Regions from separate parts of the Shewanella sp. 0m-8 genome, predicted to be linked through region 3. Evidence: predicted binding sites of a transcription regulator. Region 3 holds the regulator's gene; each other region holds the start of a gene.
What was found. The regulator MetJ, encoded in region 3, represses methionine synthesis genes. The targets are predictions, from matches to a motif close to TAGACGTCTAGACGTCTA.
Positions count from the first base shown of each region.

Region 1: a site for MetJ is predicted at 4,285-4,302, ahead of metK (methionine adenosyltransferase). Genes of this name have one in related genera too.
Region 2: a site for MetJ is predicted at 3,044-3,061, ahead of msrA (peptide-methionine (S)-S-oxide reductase MsrA). Genes of this name have one in related genera too.

Region 1 covers NZ_JBRIMB010000002.1:155,999-163,971, forward strand. Annotated here, with positions in the region: gene epd (erythrose-4-phosphate dehydrogenase) at 627-1,643, opposite strand; gene tkt (transketolase) at 1,859-3,850, opposite strand; gene metK (methionine adenosyltransferase) at 4,346-5,500, shown strand; gene ACVBIO_RS01875 (GNAT family N-acetyltransferase) at 6,109-6,588, shown strand; gene ACVBIO_RS01880 (hypothetical protein) at 7,168-7,602, shown strand; gene ACVBIO_RS01885 (hypothetical protein) at 7,682-7,973, shown strand, end outside.
Region 2 covers NZ_JBRIMB010000001.1:183,917-191,889, forward strand. Annotated here, with positions in the region: gene seqA (replication initiation negative regulator SeqA) at 120-668, shown strand; gene pgm (phosphoglucomutase (alpha-D-glucose-1,6-bisphosphate-dependent)) at 746-2,386, shown strand; gene msrA (peptide-methionine (S)-S-oxide reductase MsrA) at 2,518-2,997, opposite strand; gene astE (succinylglutamate desuccinylase) at 3,280-4,317, shown strand; gene ACVBIO_RS00850 (thiamine pyrophosphate-dependent dehydrogenase E1 component subunit alpha) at 4,501-5,679, shown strand; gene ACVBIO_RS00855 (alpha-ketoacid dehydrogenase subunit beta) at 5,683-6,660, shown strand; gene ACVBIO_RS00860 (dihydrolipoyllysine-residue acetyltransferase) at 6,670-7,973, shown strand, end outside.
Region 3 covers NZ_JBRIMB010000016.1:12,569-20,541, forward strand. Annotated here, with positions in the region: gene ACVBIO_RS10040 (conjugal transfer protein TraF) at 1-804, shown strand, start outside; gene ACVBIO_RS10045 (sulfite exporter TauE/SafE family protein) at 814-1,545, opposite strand; gene metJ (met regulon transcriptional regulator MetJ) at 1,729-2,043, opposite strand; gene metB (cystathionine gamma-synthase) at 2,254-3,414, shown strand; gene ACVBIO_RS10060 (bifunctional aspartate kinase/homoserine dehydrogenase II) at 3,430-5,823, shown strand; gene metF (methylenetetrahydrofolate reductase) at 6,047-6,937, shown strand; gene ACVBIO_RS10070 (c-type cytochrome) at 7,256-7,831, shown strand; gene ACVBIO_RS10075 (c-type cytochrome) at 7,841-7,973, shown strand, end outside.

The DNA.
Region 1 (7,973 bases), on a different contig from region 3:
AAGTTAAAAAATTTAAGTTGAGCAAAAATTCAATAAAACGGTATCGATAGACCGCCGGGACACAACACCAACGTTCTAGGTTCTAGGTTCTAGGTTCTGCATACCAAACAACACCAAGCTGGCTCTTTATAATCTTTCGTTTTCCGCTGCCGTTGATTCTCTGTCTATTCAGCTTTTGTTTTACCATCTTGCCTTTGCGGCCTTTGCCGTCTCAGCTTGTATCGTCTCAGCTATTCTCGACTTATCACCTGCTCTTTCGGCTTTATCTTCTTTAGAATCTAGAGCACTCGTAAACTCGCTGCGAGAGCGGGCTTCGCCCTGCTATACAATCAAAAGACGGCATTGTGTTTTTTATGTAGGTTGGGCTTTAGCCCATCAAAGGTGACGGCATAAATGCCGACCTACTTTAGAACAAGGACCTAGATCCTAGGACGCTTCGCTGCGAGGACGGGCTACGCCCTACTAGGAACAGCAAAGTCCCATCTTTGCCGTTTCTTAGCTTTTCCGTCTCTGCTCGCACCGTCTCAGCCTTTCCGGCCTTTCCCGTCTTCGCTTTTCCTAGGACCTAGAACCTTCTCAGCCTTTAACCTGCTTTTACCGTCTTTGACTTTCCTAGGACCTAGATCCTAGGACCTTCTTGCCTTAATCATCTCTAAACTGGTATCGAGCATACGGTTAGCAAAACCCCACTCGTTATCACACCAGAGTAATAGCTTTACCAAATGACCATCGCTGACTCGGGTCTGCGTGCCATCGACAATGCTTGAACGTGGGTCGTGGTTAAAGTCACACGATACTAACGGCTCATTGGTAAATCCGACCACGCCAGAATATGAACCTTCAGTTGCTTGTTTAAGCACTCGGTTCACGGTTTCGATATCGACGCGCTTATTGAGCGTAACGGAAAGGTCGATTGCGGTGACGTTAATGGTCGGCACGCGTACAGAGATAGCTTCAAACTTATCTTTCATGTGCGGCAAAATACGCTCAATACCCCGGGCAAGTTTAGTATCGACAGGGATGATTGATTGACCAGCGGCGCGGGTTCTACGTAAGTCGTCATGATAGGCATCGATCACTTGCTGATCATTCATTGCCGAATGGATAGTGGTAATCGCACCACTTTTAACTTCAAAATGCTTATCGAGCACGTCGATCACAGGTACGATACAGTTAGTCGTGCATGATGCATTCGACACTATGGTATGTTCGGCTTTGAGTAAATCTTGGTTAACACCATAAACAATGGTGGCGTCGACATCGCTAGATGACGGGTTACTGATTAGAACTTGTTTAGCACCCGCTTTTATATGCGCTTCACATTGCACTCTGTCATTAAGCACGCCCGTCGCTTCATAAACAATATCAATATCCAGTTCTTTCCAGGGCAGATTTTCAGGATTAGGTTCATGCAGCAATTTAATGGCGTCGTCACCAATAATCATATGCTGATTATCAAGTGACACTTGGGTGTGGAAGCGCCCGTGGGTGGTGTCGTACTGAGTTAAATGAAGCATCGCTTCAGGTTTGGCCAACTCATTAATCGCCACTATCTGAATGCGGTCACGTTTGGCAGATTCATACACTGCACGAAGAATTGAACGACCGATACGGCCATAACCATTGATAGCGACTCTGATCATGTAAGCTTTCTATTTCCTTTAACAGCTTAATTATTGATACGACAACGGCCTACCTCAATAGGTAAGCCGTTGTATCATAAATGCTTAAAGTAAAAAATACGTAAACAATTATTCTGTATCATAGAGCAAATTATTGATGCAATACACTGATTAATCTTTCGACTCGCGCCTAGGTTAACCGCCCATTGCATCATTAGCTCTGACACGTTAGCTGATTATAGTCCGTTAACGGTTGCTACAACGTTTTCAACAGTAAAGCCAAAGTACTTCAACAAGTCGCCACCAGGAGCAGACTCACCGAAGGTGCTCATGCCCACAACTGCGCCGCCAAAGCCAACATACTTGTGCCAGAAATCAACGTGAGCCGCTTCAATCGCAACACGCTTAGTCACAGAGGCTGGTAGTACAGACTCTTTATAAGCCGCATCTTGCTTATCGAACTCGTTAGTTGACGGCATAGACACAACGCGAACCTTTTGTCCTTGCTCAGTCAGTACTTTTGCAGAATCTAGTGCTAGCTGAACTTCAGAGCCTGTAGCAATCAGGATTAGGTCTGGTGTGCCAGCGCAATCACTTAGTACATAACCACCTTTAACAACGTTCGCTAACTGCTCTGCAGTACGTGTTTGCGCAGCAAGGTTTTGACGACTGAAGATTAGCGATGTTGGCGCGTTACGGCGCTCGATTGCATTCTTCCAAGAAACCGCAGTTTCAGCCGCATCACATGGACGCCATACCGTCATGTTTGGTGTCATACGTAGGTTTGCAAGCTGTTCAACTGGCTGGTGAGTTGGACCATCTTCACCTTGACCGATAGAGTCATGGGTATAAACGAAGATGTTCTGAATGCCCATCAATGCAGACATACGTACAGCATTACGTGCGTATTCCATAAACATCATGAACGTTGCGCCGTAGTTGATGAAACCACCGTGTAGAGAAGCACCGTTCATGATACCGCTCATGCCGAATTCACGTACACCGTAATAGATGTAGTTACCGGCTGGATCGTCTTGAATACCTTTAGAGCCTGACCAAAGCGTTAGGTTAGAACCGGCTAGATCTGCAGAGCCACCTAGCATTTCAGGTAGGATAGCGCCAAATGCACCAATAGCATTTTGTGATGCTTTACGGCTAGCAATGCCTTCTGCTTTATCTTGACACTCTTGAACGAAAGCTTGTGCTTTCTCTTCAAAGTCAGCAGGTAGGTCGCCAGAAATAACACGACGCTTGTATTCAGCCGCCAATTCTGGGAATGCTGCTTCATATGCTGCGAACTTATCGTTCCAGTTAGCTTCGTTAGCTTGACCCGCTTCTTTAGCATCCCAACCCGCGTAAACGTTTTCTGGGATTTCAAATGCACCGTGGTTCCAGCCAAGGAATTCACGAGCCGCTGCGATTTCAGCATCACCTAGTGGTGCGCCGTGACAGTCGTGGCTGCCAGACTTGTTTGGTGAACCAAAACCGATTGTGGTTTTGCAGCAAATCATTGTTGGCTTGTTAGTAACTGACTTAGCTTCTTCGATAGCTGCGCGGATTGCGTCGCTGTCGTGTCCGTCTACGTTAGCAATGACGTGCCAGCCGTAAGACTCAAAACGCTTAGGCGTATCGTCAGTGAACCAGCCTTCTACGTGACCATCGATAGAGATACCGTTGTCATCCCAGAACGCGACTAGCTTGCCAAGACCTAGGGTGCCGGCTAGTGAACATGCTTCATGAGAGATACCTTCCATCAAACAGCCATCGCCTAGGAAGCAGTATGTGAAGTGATCAACGATGTCGTGACCAGGCTGGTTGAACTGTGCAGCCAGTGTCTTTTCAGCAATCGCCATACCTACAGCGTTACTGATACCAGCGCCTAGTGGGCCAGTTGTCGTTTCAACACCGGGTGTGTAACCGTATTCTGGGTGTCCCGGTGTTTTAGAGTGAAGCTGACGGAAGTTTTTCAACTCTTCGATAGGTAATGCGTAACCTGTAAGGTGCAGCAAAGAGTAAATAAGCATAGAGCCGTGGCCGTTAGAAAGGATAAAGCGGTCACGATCAACCCAGTCTGGGTTGTTTGGGTTGTGCTTTAGGAAATCGTTCCATAGCACTTCAGCAATATCAGCCATCCCCATTGGTGCACCTGGGTGACCAGAATTGGCTTTTTGAACAGCATCCATGGTCAATGCGCGGATTGCGTTTGCGAGTTCTTTACGAGATGACATGCTCTCTCCTGCTTCGTTTTGAGGTATTGAGGCTTAGATTGAGAAAAGGGCCACAAATTTGTATTTGCTTTTCCCTTCCCTACAGCAAATTTTGGAGCCATATTTTCGCCTACTCGCCAGTAGGACGCAAATTTAATTCACCCAGAATGAAAAATATTGGCACTTTTAAGTGAGATGAATGAAGCTTGAGCAAATTAATGCCATCAAATAATAGCTTTTTTCTATTTCAGCGGTGAGTTTTTGGCAAAAATGGGCAAATTATTGATCATTCCTAAATCAGAACGCTGCGCATAAAACAGTAAAAATCACCTTTACTTACATAGATCTAATGTAAATCAAAAACCCTATTAAATATGTATCTAGCAAATAAAATGCGCGCGTGACTGCACAAAATTTAGTGAAAGGGGTGTCATCAACTCTGTTTTACACTAGAATAGCCGTCTAGATGTAGATACTTCTACACATTCAAATTGTTTAAAGACGAGATTTTCCATCATGGCAAAGCACTTGTTTACCTCTGAGTCGGTCTCAGAAGGTCATCCAGATAAAATCGCCGATCAGATTTCTGATGCGGTACTAGACGCAATTTTGGCGCAAGATCCAAAAGCTCGTGTAGCATGCGAAACTTATGTCAAAACTGGCATGGTTATGGTTGGCGGCGAAGTTACCACTTCAGCTTGGGTTGATATCGAAGAGATCACCCGTAAGACTGTACGTGACATTGGCTACACTCACTCAGATATGGGTTTTGATGCCGACTCTTGCGCCATCCTAAACGTAATTGGTAAGCAGTCTCCAGACATCAACCAAGGTGTTGACCGTGCTGACCCTAAAGAGCAAGGTGCTGGTGACCAAGGTTTAATGTTTGGCTATGCCAACAACGAAACCGACGTACTCATGCCTGCGCCTATTACTTATTCGCACAAGCTAGTTAAGCGTCAGTCTGAAGTACGTAAAGACAAGACACTTCCATGGTTACGTCCTGATGCGAAGAGTCAGGTTACTTTTGCTTATAACTCAGATGGCAGCATTGCTGGTATCGATGCAGTTGTTCTATCTACGCAGCACAGCGAAGATGTGACTCAAGCAGACCTCATTGAAGGTGTAATGGAAACCATCATCAAGCCAGTATTACCGGCTAAGTGGTTATCTAAAGACACTAAATACTTCATCAACCCAACTGGCCGTTTCGTTATCGGTGGTCCAGTAGGTGATTGTGGTCTAACGGGTCGTAAGATCATCGTTGACACATATGGTGGTATGGCTCGTCACGGTGGTGGTGCTTTCTCTGGTAAAGACCCATCAAAAGTTGACCGTAGTGCAGCATACGCAGCACGTTACGTTGCTAAGAACATCGTTGCAGCAGGTCTTGCAGACCGTTGTGAGCTTCAAGTGTCTTACGCTATTGGTGTTGCAGAGCCAACTTCAATCAGCATCGAAACATTTGGCACTGCTAAAGTTGGCGAAGAGCTATTGATTGACCTAGTACGTCGTCACTTCGACCTACGCCCATACGGTCTAACAGAGATGTTAAACCTAGCTCGCCCAATCTACCAAGCGACGGCTGCATATGGTCACTTTGGTCGTAACGAGTTCCCATGGGAAGCTACTGACAAAGTTGACGCACTACGCGCTGACGCAGGTCTTTAATCGTTATCGATTAGTTCGGCGTTGCTGGTTCAACGCTAATATAAAACCGCCTAAGGGCGGTTTTTTTATGTCTGGAACATTTATGACGATTTACCATGGATGACTTTTTCAAAATAATAAATCGTCGTTGTGTCCGGAACATTTATGACGATTTACCAAGGATGATTTCTAGCTTGGTTAGATATATGGAACCAAGTAAGTAACTTTATCTATTGTGGTTCCAACTGCCTGCGGCAAGCGTATGTGCAGATACAGCTTAGGCTCGCTACAAGCACGTCTGACCTCCATGGATGGAGGGAATGCCAAATTCTGTATGGAACAGAATCAGCCCTGTGAGCTCAACGAAAACAAAAAACATCCTTGTTAAAAAGCCAGTTCGGTATCCATACCTCTCGTTCAAGAGCCTGATAACTTCGTTATCTTTCACCCTGTTTTCGATGGCCTAATCCGCATCTACACTAGGTTTCAGACGCAACCATTTCGCTCCTTAGTACTGATTAAGAATAATTCGATTATTCCAGTCATCTACAACTAGCTGTAACTCCACTTTGGTGCGACAATCTTGCTTTGAAGACTAAGCCAAAACCATTTTGTTTATGACAACTGCAATGAATACAAAGCTGCAATTAACTTGGTTAGCGCCTGATGAGCGTATCGAGGTGAAGAAGTTCTATCGCCAGCATATGCCTTATGCACGCTTGTTGCAGAAAGAGTCTATCTGCGTGTTAACGCAAACTGACCCAAACCTTGATAGTGTTGGCGAATTCACTTCCTCTAAAACTATTTGCTCTGAGATAGTAGCCAGCGCCCGTATTCGGCCTATTGGTCAGTTAGCTATTTTAACCGGCATGTTGGTGCATCCCGATTTTCGCGGCCAAGGTGTGGGGGATAAGTTGATGGATGAACTTTCATCCGTTCTCAGTGATGGTAAGACGTATATTTTTGCTTTGGCGCATTTAGAAGGGTTTTATTCACAACATGGGTTTTGCGCTGTGTCATCAGCACCAAATGATATTCAACAATTGTTTTTGAAATATCAAGGTTCTGATAAGGAACTTGTTTTAATGGGTATTGTTCCCACTGTCTAGTGGGGATGAGGCCTTACGGCCTTTGACGCAATCAAGCTTCGTTTGACCTTATAGTTAGACTGCGTCTAACAACTAAAGTCGTGGCCATGCCACTTATCAGGCTGCACCTGACCAACGTCGTGGAATTCCATCCCACACCCGGGCAAGGAGGACTGCTCGTCCTTATCCTCCTTGCATCCACCATGACGCCCCGACGAAGTTACATGCATTAGATACGAGCCTCATACTCCAATAAAAATCGCCTAACGGCTCAGATGGGACATCCATGTCCCCCCGAGCCTGAGCCATCATCCATGATGCTCCACGGCATTTTCATCTACGTCTTTCGGCAACTCCGATGGGGAATAGGTGTTTTCTGTTAGTTTCATAAGTCACTTTTCCCTTTATAAGTATTGCTTCGAATCAGCATCAGTACCAATGTTCACTTTTCGGCCTTTTGCTCGTTTATCGTGCACGACTCTGGTAAAGTACTTATTAATCCATAACTTTACTTCGTCACAACTAAGATAACAGGGTTATTAAATGAGCATACGCGATGAGCAAATATACGTGTATGCCCACTATATAAATGGAGTTTTTTTGAACATCTCTAAATACAAAACAGAGATTTTAATTATATCTTTGGCAATTTTGTGTATTGCTAGCGGACTTTTAGTTTCAATCATAAGCTTAGATTGGTCATGGTTAGAAAGATCTGGCTCATTAGTTGTTATCATAGCTATTTCAACATTTTGGAAATTTGGTTTAGCTAGACGCAAGAAACTATCAGAGTCATTATTAAAGTATAATTCTGCAGTCGAAGAAATGGGCACGCAGGTCAGAGATATGAACGCTGAACCTTTTATTGCTTTAAAAGTTAATGTGCCTAACGTAGAACAATCGATTAAAAATAACGAAGAAAAGTATGAGCGATTAACTAAGCTTGAAATTATCTTGGGTGGCATAGGTACATTTATTTGGGGTTATGCCTCTCCAATATTTTGTTATTTAGCACCAATTCAGGCTTGTACCTAATAAGCCTTAAAACGAAACAAAAAATAGAAAGCTATTGTTCGTTTAATTTGACAATTAACAGCCATGGATGGAAGTGAGTTTGGATTCAACAAACATAAAAAAAATCATAAGTATAAACTTTATAGGTTCAAAAACTGCTGTTCTTTCAAGCTTAATCGAAGATATACCCAAAAGTGAAACCGAGATACCAGCAGGAACATTAGTTCTTGCCCCAGCTATACAGGGTAATTTTATCTTTCGTCGATTAGATAAACCTAAGTTATCAAAATATAGTGTTATCCCTTTCGTACTGTCTAAAAAGGGCATTGACCTTGGTATCACGGAAGAATATCTACAATGGTTTTTTACTCATGACTGCTTATCTGAACATT
Region 2 (7,973 bases), on a different contig from region 3:
ATGACGCTTTATCAAGGCTCTAAACCTCGCTACACTGGGCGGATAATTCGGGACAGTTATGCGATCTTTTTGCATTTTAGAACACCGATCCGCTTTTCTACTTAAGGAAGATAACCGTTATGAAATATATCGAAGTTGATGAAGAGCTTTATCGACACATCGCCAGCAAGACTGAACATATTGGCGAGAGCGCTTCGGATATTTTGCGCCGTATATTGGGATTACAAGTTGAATCAGTGGTTCAAGAAGCACCTGAAAAGATCAGTCATCCGAGTCTTGAGCACTCTTCACCTAAGCCAGTAAAGGTCGCTAAAGTAGCAACTAAGGCCGTTTCTGATTTTACCCGTTTGATCGATGTCGATGCGTTGGCAGCCCAAAAGGGCGCGGTAGGGCGTTTTCTATTTATTCTAGATACGGTTTATAGAGCATCAACGACACAATTTGAGCAGGTGTTACAAATTCAAGGGCGTGACCGCTTATACTTTGCGACGTCAAAAGATGCACTGTTAAAAGCCAGTAAATCAGCAAATCCAAAAGAGATAGGCCAAAGTGGTTTCTGGGTCACGACAAACAACAATACCGCTAAAAAGCGCACAATTCTTTCTGAAGTTTTGCTGCAGTTCGGTACGAATGAAGAGCAAGTGGCTCAAATTATAGAAAAAATTTAACGACATAAAGCGTTAACGTAAAATGTATAAACTTGCTGTGACGACATTAAAAACACGGTAAATAAAGGAGAGGGTAATTGGCTACACACAAGAGAGCAGGATTGATTGCTGAGCAAAAGGATTTGGTCAATATCCCCAAACTCGTTAGCCTATATTATAGCTTAACGCCCGATGTGAGAGATGTAACTCAAAAAGTGACATTTGGTACCTCGGGTCATCGTGGAAGTGCGATGCAAAAAAGCTTTAATGAAGCACATATTGTTGCCATTGCTCAAGCAGTTGCTGATTATCGAAAGCAAGCCAATATCACGGGTAAGTTGATATTAGGTATTGATACACATGCCTTGTCACAACCCGCAGCCATGTCGGTTGTTGAAGTGTTAGTGGCTAACGAAGTTAGCGTTGTGGTTCATAAAAATGATGGTTTCACACCGACTCCAGTGGTGTCTCATGCGATTATTTGTGCCAACAATAATCCAGTAGACGGTTTAGTCGATGGCCTCATTGTAACGCCTTCCCATAATCCGCCTCAAGATGGTGGTATTAAATACAATCCTCCCCATGGTGGACCCGCTGAAGGCGAAATCACCAGCTGGATTGAAGGCAGAGCCAACGAATATCTTGCTAAGCATTTAGCGGGCGTTAAGCGTACTCCATACAGCGCCGCGCTTGATAGTGGATATATAATAGAAGCCGACCTTATTTCACCTTATGTTGAAGACTTAAGTCAGGTCGTTGATATGCAGGCGATTGCAGATGCGAAACTCCGCTTGGGCGTCGACCCTCTCGGTGGCTCTGGGGTTCACTATTGGTCACCGATAGCAAAGTATTATGGTATCGACATCACAGTGCTTAACGACAAAGTCGATCCAAGTTTTAGCTTCATGCCTCTGGATAAAGACGGCAAGATCCGCATGGACTGCTCATCACCTTATGCAATGGCCGGTCTTTTAGAGCATAAAGATAATTTTGATCTTTGTTTAGGTAATGACCCTGACTTTGACCGTCATGGCATTGTCTGCCCAGGCAGTGGATTAATGAATCCCAATCATTTCCTTGCGGTTGCGATTGATTACCTAGTGACCCATCGACCTCATTGGACCGAACAGATGGTGATAGGTAAGACTTTAGTATCTAGTGCGATGATTGATAAAGTTTGTCAAATGCACAATAAACAGATGTCTGAAGTACCAGTAGGGTTTAAGTGGTTCGTTGAAGGCTTAGCCAATAGTGATTTTGCTTTTGGCGGTGAAGAAAGTGCTGGCGCAGCGTTTTTAAGAACAGATGGCAACACCTGGTGTACCGATAAAGATGGCTTTATTTTATGCTTGTTAGCGGCTGAAATTTTGGCTGTGACCGGTAAAACACCACAACAACGATACGATGAACTAGAAGCGCAGTTTGGTAAGAGTTTTTATCAACGCATCGATAGCCCTGTGAGCCTTGAAGACAAAGCTAAGTTTTCGAAGATTTCAGCAGATACGATTGCGGCGAATACCCTTGCCGGAGACGTTATCTTACAAAAGTTGACCCATGCACCGGGCAACGGCGCTGCTATTGGTGGTATTAAAGTTGTCACTGAAAAAGGCTGGTTTGCCGCTCGCCCATCGGGTACCGAAGCCTTATTTAAACTTTATGGTGAAAGTTTTGTTAGCCAAGCCCATCTGGCTAAGCTGTTAGACGATGCGCAGCAGATTGTCGCTCAAGCATTAAAGTAACAAATACAGCAAAAAATATACTCATCAGTAATGACTAAAAAAGGCACCTTGCGGGTGCCTTTTACTGTTTATAAGCATTAGTGAGCATGTTGGGGTTAGCGCCTTTGCTTCATTTGGCGTTGGGGCGATGACTAGTAGCTGATGTGGCAGCTCGGTAATTCGTTCTTAGCGAGGTAATTCTGATGGTACTCTTCGGCGTGATGAAACTGCTGGCAAGGGACGATTTCAGTTACCACGTGTCTCGCACCCCATTTTTGGCTTTTAATCAAAGCCAGTTTTGAGATCTCAGCCAGTTGTTTCTGCTGCTTATCGTGGAAAAAAACAGTACTTCGATACTGCGTTCCTATGTCTCCACCCTGTTGATTAAGGCTAGTTGGGTTATGGTTTTGCCAGAAAACATTGAGCAAATCATCAAACGACACAATGGCAGGATCGTATTTAACTTGTACGACTTCTGCATGACCGGTTGTGCCGGTTTTTACTTGCTGGTAGCGAGTGTATTGATCCTTACCGCCCATATAACCGCAAGTACAATCAATGACACCTTCGACTTCTCTAAAGAAATATTCAACTCCCCAAAAACAACCTGCGCCGAATGTTGCCAATGCCATAGTTTACCCCTTAGTGCTGCTCTTGAATGTTGATGACTTTGCCTAGTAGCCGTTTGGATGGCTAGATGTCTTTATCTTGTTTTATTTTTTTGGCTTATGCAAGCAGAAATTAGACTCGTTGATTATTAGTTATACTATCTCGATAAAATCTGTACCCGAATAGAGGGGCAAATATGCTATTATCCTTGGCAGAATCAGTTCAGAATGCCGTAGAAACAAATGCTTGTTGCTTAATGATTTCTCGGAATATAAAGCTGACGTACCACAAATAAGGAGTAGTTTGTGTTTCACGAATTGAAACAGTCTAAGGACTTTTTAGCGCTTACCCTGGCACATCCACAATATTTACCAGAAACGTTCGAGTTTGAGCTTGATAATCAGATCCGAGTAGAAGTGTGGGACACGGGTGTTATCATGTTTGAGCCGATTAATGCTAAGCACACCAAAGATATTGTCTTATCTTGTGCGGTTCACGGCAACGAAACAGCTCCGATAGAACTGTGTAATGATCTCATGACACAACTACTGGGTGAGAACATCGCGCTAAAACAGCGAATACTATTTCTTATTGGTAATCCACCGGCTATCCATAACGGCACGCGCTTTATCGATGAAAATCTCAATCGATTATTTAATGGCGCGTACTCTCGTGGTGAGGGCTTGTGTAATCCTGAGCGGGTAAGAGCGCAAAAACTTGAGCATTATATCGATAAGTTTTTTGCCTCTCAATCAGGCGAACGCCACAGAATACATTATGACCTCCATACTGCAATTCGCCCCTCTAAACATGAAAAGTTTGCTATTTACCCTTATCGCGCCAACCGTAAATACAGTAAGCAACAGATCATGTTTCTCGAATCTTGCGGTGTAAATACTATTTTATTACACCACGAACCAACGACAACGTTCAGTTATTTCTCCTCTGAAAATTATCATGCCGACGCATTTACCATTGAACTGGGTAAGGTGTTTCCTATGGGGCAAAATGATATGACGCGCTTTATTGCGATGAAAGAGATGCTAACACTATTAATGACGGGCAAAGATCTACAGTTACCCGACTTTGATATGAAACGCTTAAATCTGTATCAAGTTTGCCGTTCGGTAAATAAACATTTTGATGATTTTGAATTTAGCTTCGCTAACGATGTTGAAAACTTTACTGCTTTTCCAAGAGGATACACCTTAGCGAAAGAGGGCGGCAAAGAAGTCAAAATCGAACAAGAGTTTGAATCGATTGTTTTTCCAAATGCAAAAGTACCTGTAGGGCAGCGGACGGTTTTGTGTTTAAAGCCTGCCGATGAAAGTCAATTGGACTAAATTCAAACTGAATAACTGCGCATGTAAACCAATATATACATGCACAGACATGCTTAGTTGTGGTTTCAATGATGGGAAGTGTTGAGAGTTAGTTTACGTTAACGTAATGTTCTTCCCGCGTATTAGAATAGCAAGGCGCCGTATTTAGTCGTTTAGCGGCACCAACAATAACAAGAGCACATTATGAGCAACGCAACAACGAATGCAGAAACAGTCCATCGCGTGAGCTTTCTTGATAAAGACTCACTGTCGATCCCGATTTTAAAAGTGTTACAAGCAGATGGTACCGCCTATGAAGGCGCCGTATTGCCTGTAATAGACGAAAAGCTAGCCAAACAGATCCATGATACTTGCGTATTTACCCGAGTATTAGACGAGCGTATGTTGGGCGCACAACGTCAAGGTAGAATTAGCTTCTATATGACTTGTACTGGTGAAGAGGCTTCTATTATTGGTAGCACAGCCGCCCTCGATGATGGCGACGTTATCTTAGCGCAATATCGTGAACATGCAGCGCTGCGTTACCGAGGTTTTACGACTGAACAATTTATGAACCAAATGTTCAGTAATGAGAAAGACTTTGGTAAAGGCCGTCAAATGCCAATCCATTACGGCAGCCAAGCACTTAACTATCAAACGATTTCTTCGCCGCTAGCAACTCAAATCCCCCAGGCAACAGGTGTGGCTTATAGCCTTAAAAGACAAGGTAAGCGTAATATTGCTATCTGTTACTTTGGTGAAGGTGCGGCTTCTGAAGGTGATTTCCATGCGGGCCTCAACATGGCTGCAGTGTTAAATTCTCCGGTTATTTTCTTTTGCCGTAACAATGGTTACGCAATTTCTACACCTACAGAAGAGCAGTTCAAAGGTAACGGTATCGCCAGTCGTGGCGTGGGTTACGGCATGCATACTATCCGTGTTGATGGTAACGATATGTTGGCCGTACTTGCGGCAACGCAACAAGCTCGTGCCTATGCATTAGAGCATAACGCGCCAGTACTTATTGAAGCTATGACCTATCGCTTGGGAGCACACTCTTCTTCAGATGATCCATCGGGTTACCGCTCTAAAGATGAAGAAGCAAAGTGGCAACAACACGATCCAGTAAAACGCTTCAAACTTTGGATGATCAATAAAGGCTGGATGAATGAGCAAGAAGATGCCGATCTGTATGTGAAATACCGTGAAGAGGTATTATCTGAACTCAAAGTGGCAGAAAAAATACCCACGCCTCATCTCGATAGCATCATCGAAGATGTTTACGATACGCCAACTCCTTTACTTAAAAAACAGTTAGCACAGCTGAAAGAACACGTTAAAAAATATCCAGAATCCTATCCAAAAAGCGCAGGGAGAGTATAAGCCGTGGCTCAAATGAATATGTTGCAAGCCATTAACCAAGCGCTGAGCTCGGAAATGGAAACAGATGAAACAATGACAGTGTTTGGCGAAGATGTCGGTCACTTTGGAGGGGTCTTTAGAGCAACCTCTGGCCTACAAGAAAAGTTTGGACGCGACCGTTGTTTTAATACGCCGTTAACCGAACAAGGCATAGCAGGCTTTGCCAATGGTTTAGCATCAAATGGCATGACGGCTGTCGCTGAGATCCAATTTGCCGATTATATTTTTCCTGCAATTGATCAAATCGTTAATGAAAGTGCCAAATTTAGATACCGCAGTGGTAACGAGTTTGATGTGGGCGGGCTGACCTTTAGAACTCCATATGGTGGCGGAATTGCAGGCGGTCACTATCACTCGCAATCACCAGAAGCTTATTTTACTCAAACACCAGGGCTTAAAGTGGTTGTGCCGCGTAATCCAGAGCAAGCGAAGGGCTTATTAATCGCCTCTATTCGTGATAAAAACCCGGTGATATTCTTCGAGCCTAAACGCTTATATCGCGCCTCAGTTGGTGATGTACCCGAAGGTGACTACGTTATCGAACTCGGTAAAGCGGAAGTCGTGAAAGTGGGGACTGATATCACGCTTCTAGGCTGGGGAGCTCAGATGGAGATCCTTGAAAAATCGGCTGAAATGGCGGCTAAAAAAGGTATTTCTTGTGAAATAATCGATTTAAGAACCTTGTCTCCTTGGGATGTCGATACTGTCGCGGCATCAGTAAAAAAGACTGGTCGCTTACTGATTAACCACGAAGCACCATTAACGGGTGGGTTCGCAGGTGAAATCGCAGCAACAATTCAAGAAGAGTGTTTCTTGTACCTTGAGTCGCCAATTGCCCGTGTTTGTGGTCTAGATACACCGTATCCTTTGATCCATGAAAAAGAATATATGCCAGATGCGTTAAAGACGTTTGAAGCAATCAAAGCTTCGGTTAAATTTTAGGAGCCCGCCATGATTAAAGATTTTATCCTTCCGGATATCGGCGAAGGCGTTGTTGAATGTGAGCTGGTTGAATGGTTGGTAGCAGAGGGTGATAGTGTTGTTGAAGATCAACCTATTGCCGATGTGATGACCGATAAAGCATTAGTGCAAATTCCTGCGCCCAATGCCGGTGTTATTACTAAGCTTCATTACGCCAAAGGTGAAATCGCTTTGGTGCACGCACCGCTTTATTCTGTCGATGTAACAGAAGAGCTGCAAGTGACGCCAAGCGCTGCTTCAGGGGAGAGCTCGATAAGTGACACAAACTTTGTCGAAACTGCCTCCGTACAAACAAGTCCTTCCGTAGCGATCACTGCAGGTGTGACTATTGAAGAGTTTTTACTGCCCGATATCGGTGAAGGTATTGTTGAGTGTGAACTTGTCGAATGGCTCGTTAACGAAGGTGATATGGTCGTTGAAGATCAGCCTATTGCCGATGTGATGACCGATAAAGCCTTAGTGCAAATACCCGCCATAAAAAAAGGTAAAATTAGTAAATTACATTACCGTAAAGGCCAGCTGGCACGTGTGCATGAGCCGCTATTTGCCATTGAAGTTGTATCAGATGCAAACAGTGTAAATGTCACTGATGCAAGCAAGACTAGCACCGTCGATACACTTGCTAATGCATCAGTAACAACAAATGAAATAGTGCCACAAGGCAAAGCGCTAGCAAGCCCTGCGGTGCGACGTTTGGCTCGCAGTCTAGATATTGATATCTCAACGGTGAGTGGCTCTGGTAAAAATGGCCGGGTGTATAAGGAAGATATTGAGCGTCACCACCTTGGCGGCGCGGCAATGCAGTCAGGTATCACTGACGCAGTCAGCACGGCTAAGGCAACGGCGCAAACTGTGGCAGTTGCTCAACACGCACAGGTTGAAAACTTGCAGGTTAAAAACCACGCCGATAGAGTTGAGCCGATAAAAGGTGTACGCGCCGTGATGGCGAAAATGATGATGGACTCTGTATCAACGATCCCACATTTTACCTATTGCGAAGAGTTTGATTTAACCGATTTAGTTGCACTACGTGAAAGCATGAAGAAAAAGTATTCATCAGACGAGCTCAAGCTCACCATGATGCCTTTCTTTATGAAGTCTATGTCACTGGCACTGGCTCAATTTCCAGATATGAACAGCCGAGTTAATGCTGACTGCACTGAGCAGACTTATCTTGCAAGCCATAACATAGGCATGGCAGTTGATTCTAAAGTGGGTCTACTTGTGCCTAATGTAAAAGATGTACAAGATAAAACGATTCTTGAAATCGCTAC
Region 3 (7,973 bases):
CTTGGTTTCAGCGTGGCCATTCCACATCAAAGAATGCCGATGGCAATCTTCTATAAGACTTATGTCAACGCCGTCGGCGTTGCTAATATCGCGCAGTCAGATATCAATACCCTCAATAATTTAGATCCTAATAATCCACCACAAATTTCTGATTTAGACTCTCAAGGGCAAGTAGTAGGCGGCGCAGTATCAGATTTAGGTATTGCATTGAGTTTTCCACTTTCTATCGTCAATATGCCGATTGCAGTGGGTATATCGCCAAAGTTTCAGCGCGTTGACACCTATAACTATATTGCCAATGCGAATAACTTTGATGCCAGTGATTTTGACGACGTTAAGTACCGTAATGATGAGACTAACTTTAACCTCGATATCGGTGTCGCCTTGCAACCATTTGAAGGGCTGACGCTAGGTCTGTCGGGGAGAAACTTGATTAGCCAAGATGTGGATACCATAGAAGTTGAAGGGCAAAAGTTTACCTACCGCGTAGAGCCCTTAGTAACCGCTGGAGTGGCTTATGACTGGAGTATTTTATCGGTAACCACAGATATCGATCTGATTGAAAATAAGAAGTTTAAAGAGCTCGATGGTACTCAATATTGGCGCTTAGGGGGGGAAGTTAGAGCCTTTGATTGGATGTCGCTACGAGTGGGTTATCGCCATGATATGAAAGACTCTACAGCTAATCTCTATTCATTGGGTTCAGGCTTTGCCTTCGGTGATTCTTTTTTCTTAGACTTCACCGGTATGTTTGGTGATGACAATGCGGTAGGAGGCGTGCTGCAAACCTCCTACCATTTCTAACGAGTAACGTTAACCCATTAACTCTATCGTTGATTTAATGGTTAGGATAAGCGCACTGCCGCCACATAAAGCCAGAGTTAACGCTCTGGTTTTTTGTTTGTCGACTCGTCCTACTAATCGCCCTGCCACGATATATCCCAAAATCACAGAGGGTAATAGCATTAAAGAGATATAAAAGTGATGCAAGGTCAGCAAGCCTGCAAATGCCAAAATGATCAAAGCAATCATCGAGCTAAAGATAAAAAAGGCCGATAGAGCGGCGCGAAATTGGCCTGCATCTTTACCTGAAAGCAAGATGGCCAGTGGCGGACCGCCAATTGCGGCTATGTTGCCAAAAATACCGGATAAAATGCCTGCGATAAATAAGCTAAATCGATTCACTGGAATACTAAACTTCATCAAGCTTAAACCAACCGCCAATGCCACAATCGCGGCTATCGCCAGACCTAAAATCGGTTGCGGCGCAATTAAAATCAACGTCGCGCCGAGTATGCCGCCAGGAATACGACCTAAGAGTGCATATTGCAGGCCATTAAACTCAAGCTGACCTCGCTCTCTAAATAGGGTCAGCAGTGCAATAGAGAATCCCATCATGATAACAGGTGCAGGTACTAGGCTCGGATCGACGATATACAGCAAGGGGCTTGCAACGACGGCTAGGCCAAAGCCGATAAGACTTTGGGTTAGTGCGCCACAAAAGATAATCAGTGAGGCAAGTAGTAATGTAATGGGTTCGATCATCTGTTTATCCAGCCAAGACGGCTTATATGGGAACGAATATAGGTTGGCCTATCAGTGACGATGGCGTGAATCGATTTACAGGCAAACTATCAGTCTGCTACACGTTTATAGTGGTATAGAAGCAGATAAGGACTGCTAAGCAGTCCTTATCTGGAGATCATGTTTGTCGATAATCAATGAAGATTATTCAAGTTCTTCCCACTCAATGCCCATTTCATCCATTAGACGTTTAACCTCTGCAGGCATGCTGTCGGGTTTATCTTTAGTTAGATCGGCATCGTTTGGCAGTGGCTGGCCTGTGTATGCATGCAGGAATGCTTCGCACAACAGTTCACTGTTTGTGGCGTGACGCAAGTTATTCACCTGGCGGCGTGTGCGTTCATCGGTAAGTACTTTAAGTACTTTCAAAGGAATGGACACAGTAATTTTTTTCACTTGTTCATTCTTTTTGCCGTGTTCAGCATATGGGCTGATATAATCGCCATTCCACTCAGTCATTGACTCACCTGTAATTTCAAAATTCGGGGCAGATTTTAACCCTTTAAATTGTGCAGTCAAATTATTGCCTCTTATTTATGATAAATGCAAATAGATTTCTATATGCATGGACGTCTAAACGTCTAAAGTGGTTGACGAGGAGGATGTGCTTAGGTACATTTAGACGTCCAGACATCTCTAATAAGAAAATCAGTAACTAAGGAGTAGTACATGACCGAGCGTAAACTTGCCACCGCGGCAGTGCGTCAAGGCATTGAGTCCGATAGCCAACATGGCGCTGTTGTACCGCCAATATACCTGTCAACTAACTACTCTTTTGATGGTCATAAAAATCCAAGAGACTTCGATTATAGCCGCTCGGGTAACCCAACTCGCTCCATTCTTGGCGATGCGATTGCCGAACTTGAAAAAGGTGCGACGGGAGTGGTGACTTGCACTGGTATGGCGGCAATCACCTTGGCGACAAATCTACTCGGGCCAGATGATTTACTTGTCGTGCCACATGACTGTTATGGCGGCAGTTACCGTTTATTTACTAACCTTGCCAAGAAAGGTCAGTTTAAGTTGCTAGTAGTGGATCAGACTGACTCACAGGCACTTAATCAGGCGATAGCGCAAAAACCTAAGATGGTATGGTTAGAAACACCGTCGAACCCCTTACTTCGCGTGGTCGATATTGAAGCTATCAGTTCGGCTAGCCATGAAGTCGGCGCGTTAGTCGTCGTCGATAACACTTTTCTGTCACCTATTTTGCAACAGCCGTTATTACTTGGCGCCGATATCGTGATCCATTCTACGACAAAATATATTAATGGTCATAGTGATGTGGTGGGCGGCGCTGTTGTGGCTAAAGATCCTGAAGTCGGAGAGTTGCTGCATTGGTGGTCAAATACATTAGGGCTAACGGGTTCAGCATTTGATAGTTATCTCACTTTGCGCGGAATTCGCACACTTGCAGTACGAATTCGCGAACATCAGGCGAATGCGCAACGAATTCTTGATACCCTAGTCAATCATAAAGCTGTATCCAAAATTTATTACCCAGGGCTTAAAGATCACCCGGGGCATGAGATTGCGGCCAAGCAGCAAAAAGGTTTTGGCGCCATGTTGAGCTTTGAGCTCCAAGGTGGGGAGCCCCAGTTGGTGGAGTTCTTAAAAAATCTTAATTATTTTTCAGTTGCAGAAAGTCTTGGCGGCGTTGAAAGTTTAGTGGCCGTTCCTGCGACCATGACACATAGGGCGATGGAGCCAGAGGCTCGCGCTGAAGCTGGCGTAAAAGATACGCTTATCCGTCTTTCTGTTGGTATCGAAGATGCTGACGATCTTGTTGCCGATATTGAAGCTGCGCTTAATGCTGCAGCCGCTTGTTAATTAAAGGGGTATACGATGGCACGCTGTCACTTACATAAATTTGGTGGCTCAAGTCTAGCGGATGCAGACTGTTACCGTCGCGTTGCTCATATTTTGCTGACGCATGGCCACAGCGACGATTTAGTTGTGGTGTCAGCTGCCGGTAAAAGTACTAATTTCCTGTATAAGTTGCTCGAATTAAGTAGCACTAAACAGTTGTGGCAAGAAGAGCTGCAGACACTCATTAGCTTCCAGCAAAATTTGATTGAGCAATTGCTCTCAAATGAGCAGGCACGTTCTTTAAGAGAGCGTTTATCTACCGATAAATCTCAGCTGATCAGTCTATTGTCGATAGAGTCAATTAATGACTATCAGAGCAGCCAGGTAGTCAGCTTTGGTGAGCGTTGGTCAGCGCGCCTATTAGCTGCATTGCTGCGCGAGTCAGGGGTTGCGGCGTCGGATGTCGATGCTCGCACCTTACTGATTGCTGATGAGGGCGCAGTGCCGCAAATTCGCTTGCAAGAGTCTCGCGAGCGTGTGCATCTGATGACCGAAGCACACCCAAATGAGCGGCTAATTATTACGGGGTTTATCTGCGCTAATGAGCGTGGTGATACCTTACTGTTAGGGCGTAATGGCTCTGATTTTAGTGCCACCTTGATTGCTAGCTTAGCGGATATTGAGCGGGTCACGATTTGGACCGACGTTGAAGGGGTATTTAACGCCGATCCGAATAAGATCAACGATGCAAAGTTGCTGAGTAGTCTTTCACTTGCTGAGGCAAACCGTTTAGCCCATTTAGGCTCACCGGTACTGCATAATCGTACTTTGCAGCCACTATTTGATACCCAAGTGAGTCTGGCTGTGCGTTCAAGTTACGCCTCCCACACAGACTTTACCTTGATTGCACCTAAGAGTTCTTCGGCAAGTGCGCCAGTGGTGACAAACTTAAGTAGCGTTGCCTCGTTTAATCTTGAGCTGAAGAGCGATTTTAAACAGTTTATCGCCTTGCTTGAAGAAACAGGCTTGAGCCCACTTGCTCATTGGGAGCTTGGGCAAAACCGAATTGAGTTGACCGTAACGCTTGAAAACCAGAAGCAAGTGTTAGCTTTGCTTGATGTTAATCGTGAAGCATTAGCTGTGAGTAATATTAAGATCACCGAAGACTTAGGCCTAGTTGCGTTAGTCAGCGCCGATGCAAACCTTTACCGTCGTGGATTTGCCAGATTATTGAGCCGTAACGCCAGACCACTATTTAACGATGGCATGAGTCTCGTGACATTAGTGCCGCAAGGGCAAGTTAACCTGCTAACGCAAAAAGTTCATCGTCGCTGCGCCGGTCCACGTAAGCGCATTGGTGTGCTATTGCTAGGGGTGGGCAATATTGGTGAAGCTTGGGTCGATCTGTTTAGCAATGCCCAGGCGGCGCTTAATAAAGAGTTAGAAGCCAGTGTTGAGCTTGTTGGTTTAGTGAGCTCACGCAAGGCACTAATTAGCGATGAAGGTATTGAGCTTGATACTTGGAAACAGGTTTTTGAAGAGCATGCGACGCCTTGGCAATATAGTCACTTATTTGATGAGGTACATGAGCTGGAGTGTGATGAAGTTATTGCGCTCGATATTAGTGCCAGCGCTGATTTAACTCTGCAATATCCAGAGTTTTTTGCCCGCGGAATACATGTTGTAAGTGCTAATAAACTTGCAGGATCAGGTCCATTACCTTTTTACCGAGAGCTTAAGCAGCAACTGGATAATCGTCGCCTGTTTTGGCGTTATAACGCCAGTTGTGGTGCAGGTTTACCTGTGCAACATGCCTTAAACGATCTGCATAATAGTGGTGACAGCATAGAGGCGGTTGGTGGGATCTTCTCTGGCACACTTTGTTGGTTATTTGAAAACTTTGATGCGAAGAAACCTTTCTCGGAATTGGTTATTGAGGCGAGGGGCTTAGGGATCACTGAACCAGACCCTAGGGATGATTTATCTGGCCGTGATATGCAACGTAAACTACTGATCTTAGCCCGTGAAATAGGCTTTGAGATTGAGCTAGAAGATATCGAACTTAAGTCTTTGGTACCTGCTAACTTGGCTGAATTGCCGCTAGAGCAGTTTTTGTCGCGAATTTGCGAGTTAGATGAAGATATGCAGCAACAGTTTGAGGCTGCAGCAGAGCAAGATAAAGTTCTGAGATATGTGGCTTCTTTAGATAAGGTGGATGGCAAGCTAAAGGCTGAGGTGAGCTTACAATGGGTTGATAATAGTCACCCTTACGCTAACCTAACACCAGGCGATAACGTGTTCGTGATCCGTAGCGAGTTCTACCAAGATAACCCATTGATAATTCGTGGGCCGGGTGCGGGTCGCTTAGTCACAGCTGCTGCCGTGCAGTCGGACCTAGCGCATATTTGCAGAGATTTGCTGCAAGAATAATGTTCACATTTTTGCTGTTACAAAGGACTCGTTTGAGTCCTTTTTTATTTTCAGCTCTAAACCATCTTGTTCAAAAGGCGGATTTTTTACTGTCTCAAGAAAAAAACTCACTTGCCTGCTTTTTGCGCTTGACTTCACTCTCAGTTTCTCTAGTATATGGACATATAGACGTCCAAACGTCTGTTTCGGATTGCAATCTAATGCTGAAGTTGAGGAAGTAGAAATGGGTTTTCATCACGCACAACATGCAACATCATTAAACCAGAGCCTATCTGAGCTAAATGGTGACATTAACGTTTCTTTTGAATTTTTCCCGCCTTCAACTCCAGAGATGGAAAAGTTACTTTGGAACTCTATTCGTCGTTTAGAGCCATTAAACCCTAAGTTTGTTTCTGTAACTTACGGTGCCAACTCTGGCGTTCGTGATAGAACCCACGGCGTGATAGAACGTATTCAAAAAGAAACCGACTTAGTGGCTGCACCGCATTTAACGTTAGTTGACGCGAGTGACGAAGAGTTAAAAGAACTGGCTAAGCATTACTGGAACAGCGGTATTCGTGACATTGTAGCCCTTCGCGGTGACTTGCCAGAGGGAAGCGCAAAGCCAACGCGCTTTGCTAACGATCTTGTTCGCTTACTGCGCTCAGTTGCTGACTTTGATATTTCAGTTGCTGCGTACCCTGAGGTGCACCCTGATGCGAGCAATGCTCAAGCCGACTTGATCCACTTGAAAAAGAAAATTGATGCCGGAGCTAACCGTGCCATTACTCAGTTTTTCTTCGATGTAGAGTCATATTTGCGTTTTCGTGACCGCTGCGCGGCGGCAGGCATCGACGCTGAAATCGTCCCAGGCATATTACCTGTCACTAATTTCAATCAAACTAAACGCTTTGCGGCGATGACTAACGTTTCAATTCCAAGCTGGTTACACCGTCAGTTTGAAGGCCTAGAAGATGATGCAACCACTCGTCAGATGGTTGGTGCTAACGTGGCGATTGATATGGTTAAAGTCTTATCTCGTGAAGGCGTTAAAGACTTCCACTTCTATACATTAAACCGTGCCGAACTCACCTACGCAATTTGCCACACGTTAGGGGTTCGTCCAGGTCAATAAACAGATAATTAATTAGAGCAATAAACTGAACCAATAGCCTAGGCTGTTGGTTTTTTTATGCTGTTTATGGATGGTATTAGAGCGTTAAGTTTTACAGCAAGCTTTCTCTGAGCTTTGTTATTCATGCATATGAAAGCTGTCTGCTCGCTATCACTTACTGGTGATAAGAGGCGGTGGCGCAGCATATTGCCGCACTCTAGAGCCTCGCTGTCATATTATTATGATATTTTTCAATCTACAGTGAGTAATCTTAGCTAAAGCTGCTACTGTTATTTATATAAAAAACAGTGAGGTATGATAATGAAAAGTGGATTAATAATGGCATCTTTACTGATGCTGAGCTCATCAACTTACGCTGCTATGCCGCCTTCGGCAGCGTTATGTGGTAGCTGCCACGGCCCGCAAGGTCAAGGCGTTGAGCCACTAGGGCCGAGGCTAGCCGGCCTTTCAGCAGACTATATTGTGAACCAAATAGTACTGTTTCAATCTGGTAAAAGACAAAATACGACTATGGCACCGATGGCGATGACAGTTCAAGGCCCAGCGATTAAAGAGGTTGCCGATTACTTTGCAGCGCAAGATGCTCCTGTAGTAACTCCGCACATTAGAGGGGAGATAGTGAGTTATACGGACCCTACCGAGAGGCTCGTTTACCAAGGGGATTGGAGTCGTACTATTCCAGCTTGCGTGACTTGTCATGGGCCATCAGGTCTAGGCATTGCTGAGTTTCCACGTTTAGCTGGTCAACAGGCTTCTTACCTTAAAAGTCAGCTGTTAGCCTGGCAAAATGGTACGCGTAGTGGCGATCAGGATAACGTGATGGGCACCGTTGCTGATAAGCTCACAGCTGCCGAAATTGACGCATTAGCACAATATTTTGCCACATTGAAATAGGAGCAAACCATGAAAATAGCTCAATTAAGTTTGCTTTTACTCGCCTTTAATTTTGCTGCTCAAGCTGAAACTTTACCCGATAAGCAAGCAGAGCTTGATGCCTCAGCCAAAAAAGAGGGCCAGCAATACCTGGTTCCACGTC